Regions from separate parts of the Actinoplanes friuliensis DSM 7358 genome, predicted to be linked through region 2. Evidence: riboswitches for the same ligand, from Rfam matches in the RefSeq annotation. Region 2 holds a riboswitch; the other holds the start of a gene.
The links. A riboswitch is a leader RNA that binds a small molecule or an ion and turns the genes downstream of it on or off. The one in region 2 is predicted to bind cobalamin.
Positions count from the first base shown of each region.

Region 1: linked by a shared signal. The riboswitch ahead of cobN (cobaltochelatase subunit CobN) and the one ahead of AFR_RS35855 (ribonucleoside-diphosphate reductase subunit alpha) in region 2 are both predicted to bind cobalamin.

Region 1 is NC_022657.1:7,411,168-7,414,792, forward strand. Features, by position in the region: gene cobN (cobaltochelatase subunit CobN) at 1-1,030, opposite strand, end outside; cobalamin riboswitch at 1,064-1,211, opposite strand; gene AFR_RS34130 (ferredoxin-like domain-containing protein) at 1,283-2,491, shown strand; gene AFR_RS34135 (precorrin-8X methylmutase) at 2,493-3,110, shown strand; gene AFR_RS34140 (precorrin-2 C(20)-methyltransferase) at 3,112-3,625, shown strand, end outside.
Region 2 is NC_022657.1:7,784,550-7,788,174, reverse strand. Features, by position in the region: gene AFR_RS35855 (ribonucleoside-diphosphate reductase subunit alpha) at 1-993, opposite strand, end outside; cobalamin riboswitch at 1,130-1,338, opposite strand; gene AFR_RS35850 (UdgX family uracil-DNA binding protein) at 1,452-2,114, shown strand; gene AFR_RS35845 (GNAT family N-acetyltransferase) at 2,086-2,787, opposite strand; gene AFR_RS35840 (DUF3046 domain-containing protein) at 2,861-3,061, shown strand; gene recA (recombinase RecA) at 3,264-3,625, shown strand, end outside.

The DNA.
Region 1 (3,625 bases), 370 kb from region 2:
CGATCCTCGAATGCTTGGTCGGGTACGCGGAGAGCATGACCACGATCCGCCGCTCGGCCGGCGGGATGTGCCGCAGCCGGGCGTGGGCGACGGCGATGCCGGCGACCCGTGCGGCACGCTCGGGATCCGGCACGTAGACGGAGAGCCCGTCGGGGTCGATCTCCTTGAACGAGAACGGCACGGTGATGATCCGGCCGTCGAACTCGGGGATCGCCACCTGCGTCGCCGCGTCCAGCGGGGACAGACCGTCGTCGCTGGCCTCCCACGCGGCGCGGCTGCTGGTCAGGCACAGGCCCTGCAGGATCGGCACGTCGAGGTCGGCGAGCACGCCGACGTCCCACGCCTCGTCGTCGCCACCGGCGGACACGGTCGCGGGCTTGGTGCCACCGGCGGCGAGCACGGTCACGACCAGGGCGTCCGCCTTGCGCAGCTCGGCGAGCAGCTCGGGTGACGCCGTACGCAGGGAGGCCGTGAAGATCGGCAGTGGCCGTGCGCCCTTGGCCTCGAGGGCCTGGCAGAGGGCCTCGACAAAGTTCGTGTTTCCGGCCATGTGGTGCGCGCGGTAGTAGAGCACCGCGACCGTCGGGCCCGTGGTGTCGGCGGCATCGCGCGGCAGCAGACCCCAGTCGGGCGCGGGCACGGGCGCGGCGAACCCGTGACCGGTCAGGAGGATCGTGTCGGAGAGGAAGTCGTGCAGCGCCGCCAGATTGTCCGCGCCGCCGTAGGCCAGGTAGCCGTGCGCCTCGGCCGCCACCCCCGCGGGCACGGTCGACAGCTTCATCAGGTCGGCGTCGGGGGCCTGCTCGCCACCGAGGACCACCACCGGGACAGGCCCGGCGAGCAGCGCGTCGAGGCCCTCCTCCCAGGCCCGGCGCCCGCCGAGGATGCGGACGACGACCAGCTCGGCCCCGTCGAGCAGGGCGGGCAGGTCGGCGACCGCGGTGCGGGCCGGATTGGCCAGGCGGTAATCGGCGCCGCTGGCACGGGCGCTCAGCAGGTCGGTGTCGGACGTCGACAGCAGCAGAAACACGGCTCTCCCCTCGGGGTCCGCGCCCCGGGTCGAAGGAATTCACGGCGACCGGAGTTCCTGGCTGCAAGGTCTATCAGGACCCTGTGACAGTGGCGGGACCGCGCCGGACTCGCACCGGCTTCCTCCGCGGCGTCGCCGCACGTGGACTCCCACTCTTGCGACCGGTGAGGGTGACGTCAAGGCGGGGTGGCCGGTGTGACGATGCCGACCGTCGCCGGGAAAGTGTCGGGCCCGATCCGTAGTATCCGGGCCGTGCCTCAGCCATCACCACGTGCCGATGCGGACGCCTGCCCGGGCGCCCTGCGGTTGCACGCCGCAGCCGACGGGCCGCTGGCGCGCGTCCGCCTGCCGGGTGGGCGGCTGACCGGTGCGCAGCTGGCGGCGCTGCGGGTCCTGGCCCAGCAGTGGGGTGACGGCCACGCCGAGCTGACCAGCCGGGCCAATCTCCAGCTCAGAGCCCTCGAAGACGTTCCGGTGGACCAGCTCGCGGCCCGCCTGCGCTCGGCGGGCCTCCTGCCCTCCGACACCCACGAGCTGGTACGCAACATAGCCGCGTCCCCACTGGCCGGCGGCCCGGACGTGGCCGGACTGGACCAGGCGCTGTGCGCGGATCCCCGGCTCGCGTCGCTGCCCGGAAGGTTCCTTTTTGCGCTCGACAGCGGCGCGGGGGACGTGGCGTTCCCGGCTGACGTGGCAGCGCTGCCGCTCCCCGATCAGGGCGACGTGGCGATCCTCTTCGCGGGCACCGACGCCGGCCTGCGGGTGCCGACCGGCGAGGTGATCCCGGCGCTGCTGGCGGCCGCCCACGCATTCCTGGACGAGCGCACCGCCCAGCAGCAAGGGGCGGATCGTGTGGCTTGGCGGGTGCGGGAGCTGACGGACGGCCCGGCCCGGGTCGCCGCACGCACTGCCGCCACGCTGGGCCGGAGCCTGGGTGAGCGTGTTCGCCTCACTCGGCCGCCGGTGCGCGAGCCGATCGGGGCCATCGCCCAGCCGGACGGGCGCCGGGCCGTCGGTGCGCTGGTGCCGCTGGGGCGCCTCACCGCCGTACAGATGAAGGTTTTGTCGGGGGCCGCGGCCCTGGTCGTGACGCCGTGGCGCGGGATCGTCGTGCCCGATCTGCCCGCGTCCGAGGTCGAGGGCTGGGTGGAAGCGCTGCGGGACGCCGGGCTGGAGGTGTCGGCGGGCTCGCGCTGGGTGGGTGTGAGCGCCTGCGCCGGGCGGCCGGGCTGCGCGAAATCGCTGGCCGACGTGCGCGCGGACGCCGATGCCGCGACCACCGCGGGCGAGGGCCTGCCCGTGCATTGGGTCGGTTGTGAGCGCGGTTGCGGGAGCCCGGCCGGGCCGCACGTGCGGGTCGAGGCCACCGGGACGGGATACGAGGTGCGGTCGCCGGAGTTCAGCGGCTCCGCACCGGCAGGTGCAGTGGGCGCGCTGGTCGGCGCCGCGAGGAAGGGCTGAGATGGAGTACGTGCACGACGGCGCGGAGATCTACCGGCGGTCGTTCGCCACGATCCGGGAGGAAGCCGACCTGTCGGGGTTGCCGGCCGACGTGGCGAGGGTCGCGGTCCGGATGATCCACGCGTGCGGGATGGTCGACCTGGTCCCCGACATCGCCTACAGCGCGGGTGTGGTGACCGCGGCACGCAAGGCGCTGCTCGGTGGCGCGCCGATCTTCTGCGACGCCGAGATGGTCGCCTCCGGGGTCACCCGCAAGCGACTGCCGGCCGGCAACGAGGTCGTCTGTACGCTGCGCGACCCGACGGTGCCCGCCCTCGCGGCGCAGCTCGGCAACACCCGCAGCGCCGCAGCGCTCGACCTGTGGGGCGACCGCCTCGCCGGCGCGGTGGTTGCGATCGGCAACGCGCCGACGGCCCTGTTCCGGCTGCTGGAGATGATCGAAGCGGGTGCACCACGACCGGCGGCGGTGCTGGGCATCCCGGTCGGCTTCATCGGCGCGGCCGAGTCGAAGGACGCCCTGGCCGCCTCCGACCTGGAGTTCCTGGTCGTGCGCGGACGGCGTGGTGGCAGTGCGATGACGGCGGCGGCGGTCAACGCCCTCGCCTCGGAGGAGGAGTAGCATGGCGGGTCGGCTGTTCGGGGTCGGGCTCGGTCCGGGCGACCCGGAGCTGGTCACCGTCAAGGCGGCGCGGCTGATCGGCGCGGCGGACGTGATCGCGTACCACGCGGCGCGCCACGGACGCAGCAATGCGCGGGCCATCGCGGAGTCCTACCTGCGTGAGGGTCAGATCGAGGAGCCGCTGATCTATCCCGTCACCACCGAGACGACCGACCACCCGGGCGGATACCAGGGCGCGATCGACGAGTTCTACGCCGAGAGCGCCGAGCGGCTGGCCGCCCATCTGGACGCGGGCCGTGACGTGGTGGTCCTGGCCGAGGGTGACCCGTTCTTCTACGGCTCCTACATGCACATGCACAAACGGCTCGCCGACCGCTACGAGGCCGTGGTCGTGCCCGGCGTTACTTCGGTGAGTGCCGCATCGGCGGTGCTCGGCCGCCCGCTGATGGAACGCGACGAGACCCTGACCGTCCTGCCCGGCACCCTGCCACCAGCAGAGCTCGCAGCGCGACTGG
Region 2 (3,625 bases):
GTTGTCACGCAGTTCGAGGAATTCCTCGATGTCGGGGTGCCACGGCTCGAGGTAGACGCAGGCCGCACCCTTGCGACGTCCGCCCTGGTTGACCGCCGCGACGCTGGAGTCGAGCGTCCGCAGGAAGGGCACGATGCCGTTGGACTGGCCGTTGGTGCCGCGGATCAGGGCGCCGCGACCGCGCACCCGCGACCAGGAGATGCCGATACCGCCGGCAAATTTCGACAGCCGCGCCACCTGCTGGTACCGCTCGTAGATCGAGTCCAGCTCGTCCTTCGGCGAGTCCACCAGGAAGCACGACGACATCTGCGTGTGCCGCGTGCCCGAGTTGAACAACGTCGGCGAGCTGGGCAGATAGGCCAGCGACGACATCAGCCGGTAGAACGCGATGGCCTCGCCCGCCGACGTGGACAGGCCGCAGGCGACCCGCAGCAGCCAGTACTGCGGTGTCTCCACGACCAGGCGCGTCTCGGGGTGCCGCAGCAGATAGCGGTCGGCGACGGTCCGCAGGCCGAAATACTCGAACCGCAGGTCACCGGTCAGGTCGACGGCGTCGTCGAGCTTGCGGGCGTTCTTCGCGACAAAAGCAGCGGTCTCGTCGCCGATAAGCCCTTCCGCACGGCCGCGGGCGATGGACTGGCTGAAGCTCGCGATGCCCTGACCGCGGACCTCCTTGTCGACGAAGGCCGCCAGCAGCCGCGCCGCCAGCCGCGAATACTGCGGCTCCTCGCCGATCAGCTCCGCCGCCGTCTGGATCGACAGTTTGTCGAGCTCAGCCGTGGTTGCGCCGTCGTAGAGACCGCTGATCGTCTTGGTCGCCACCCGCAGCGGGTCGACCTCGTCGAGGTCGGCGACCCAGCGCTCGACCGCTTTGACGATCTTGTTGACATCCACCGACTCGGTGTCGCCGTTGCGCTTGCGAACCTGCATCGCATGTTTGCGTTGCTCGGGTACGCCCGGTTCGGACGCAGTCTTCTCCTGCGTGACCGTCATGAACACTCTCTCCTCGCGAGCCCGTTCCGAAGTGGTCTCCGGGCGCGCAGGAGGACGCCGGTGGACACGCCGATGTCGAGCGCGTACACCTCAGTGGCGTCGGCCGTCCCACGCGGCCTCGGACCACCGCACGCGGAAGCGTGCGGTGCGCTGGCAGGTCTTCGGACTCGCGGGCCTGACCGATCTCCGGTCTCCTACTGGCCGTCGCTTCCCAGGCCGGGGCCCAGTGCTGTTGACGGCGGTCGTTCCCACTCACCGCTGCGGGGCAGTCCCGGTTTTCCACCGGGTTCCCTCTTGCCTCGGACGTCCCGTCGGGACGTCCGAACCAGCTGCAGCAACACCATATCTAGGTGCGACTCGAAACGCGCAACCCCACATGTCGTGTCGGCGTGTCGAATCGTGCTCGTTCAGGTGAGGACTCACGCGTGGACCGGGCGGATGGGGGTAGAAACGTGTCCATGGCAACAACACAAGCCCCGCCGGGGGCTCAGGAGTTCGTCCCCGCCGATACGCACACCCTCGACGAGCTGAAATCCGCGGCGCCCGGATGCCGCGGCTGCGAGCTCTACGAGGACGCGACCCAGGTGGTCTTCGGCCGCGGTGCTGCCCACGCCCGCCTCGTTTTTGTCGGCGAGCAGCCCGGCGACATCGAGGATCAGCAGGGACTGCCGTTCGTCGGACCGGCCGGCCGGCTGCTGCGCGACGCGGTCGGCGACGCCGGCATCGACCCGTCGACGATCTACCTGACCAACACCGTCAAGCACTTCCGTTTTGAGCTCCGCGGCAAGCGGCGCATCCACCAGACTCCCGGTCCCGCGCACATCACCGCGTGCCGGCCCTGGCTGGTCGCCGAATTTTCCCTGCTCAAGCCGGATCTGGTCGTGGCGCTCGGCGCGACGGCGGCGAAGGCCCTCTTCGGACCGTCGTTCCGGGTGACGAAGTCCCGAGGCGAGCTGCTGCCCTGGCCTGCCTCGGCGCAGCGACCGCAGGACTTCCCCGTGGCCGAGTCCAAGGCGCTGGCCACGATCCACCCATCGGCGGTCCTGCGGGCCGACGACCGGGACACCGCCTACCAGGGCCTGGTCGACGATCTCAAGATCGCGGCAGCCGCTCTTTCTTGACCGGTACGCGCAACGACACAGTGGTGTTCTCCTTGCGCCGGACAAAACCGAGCGAGGTGAAAAGCCTGTTCGCCGGTGTGTTGGTGGCCATGGTGTGCAGGAACGGCCGCTCGCCACGGTCGTAGATCGCCGCCGCCAGGGCCCTGACCAAGCGGGCGGCATACCCCCGGCCGCGATGGGCGGGATCGGTGCACACCGCGCTGATCTCCGTCCAGCCGGGCGGATGCAGTCGTTCGCCCGCCATGGCGACAAGCCGTCCGTGCTGCCGGATGCCCAGATAGGTGCCCAGCTCGATGGTGCGGGGGCGGAACGGCCCCGGCTCGGTCCGGCTCACCAGATCGATCATGTCCGGAACGTCGGCGACCGTCAGGACAATGGCTTCGGAGTCGAGTGCTGCCGGCACCTTGCCATCGATGAGCTGGAACGCGGTACTGGTCCCGCGGATCTCCCAGCCGGCATCCTCGGGCGGTCGGGCGGAGATCGACATCTCCGTGCCGGGACCGGCGAGCTCAGCCAGGTCCTCCCAGGAGCGCGGATCGCCAGGATCGGCCAGAGCGAAGAAAGGTGCGACCTCCGGGTCGTACCTGCCGGCCTGCCCGATAATTCGCGCGAATCGGGCGTGCGGACCCGTCAGTGACGCCCAAGTCGGCTGGTCGAGAACATCGACTGTCATTCACAAATAGTGATGTGCGTCTCAGGGTGGAGCGCATCCGGGGCCGCCCTTGGACCGCGGGTACGCTTTTTCCGTGCGGTTGACAGACTTCTGGGGGCGCCTCGAGCAGGCGTTCGGCCCCGCGTACGCGAGAAGCCTCGCTACCGATCAGAGTTTTTCGGCGCTCCAGGGACGCACCATTGAAGAATCCATCGCTCAGGGTGTGGACACGGTGACTATCTGGCGAGCAGTGGTGGCCGCGTACCCCGATCGGGTGCCTTCCCGCCTGCAGTGACCCCTCTTTAGTACGTTTGTTCTGGCGTGTCACTCGTCTGTAGTACAAGTGTTCGGCTATTGTCCTCAGCGGCGTGGTCATCCACAGCTCACGGCCGGGCGGCCGTTTTCTGTCAGACCCAACGTCTAGCGTGACCCGCGTGGTGATGAACAGAAACTCTTCGGCGAAGACGCCTGGTAAGTCGAGTGCAGGGGTGGCGGACATGGTGGCAGGACCTGATCGGGACAAGGCGCTGGACCTTGCTCTCGCGCAGATCGACAAGCAGTTCGGCAAGGGCTCGGTGATGCGCCTCGGGGAACGGCCCGTCACGCAGATGGCCGTCATCCCCACCGGGTCCATTGCCCTCGACATCGCGCTCGGCGTCGGCGGTCTGCCGCGCGGCCGCGTCATCGAGGTCTACGGACCGGAGTCCAGCGGTAAGACGACGGTGGCCCTGCACGCGGTGGCCAACGCCCAGCGCAACGGCGGCATCGCCGCCTTCATCGACGCGGAGCACGCGCTCGACCCCGACTACGCCCAGGCTCTCGGTGTCGACACCGACGCCCTGCTGGTGTCCCAGCCGGA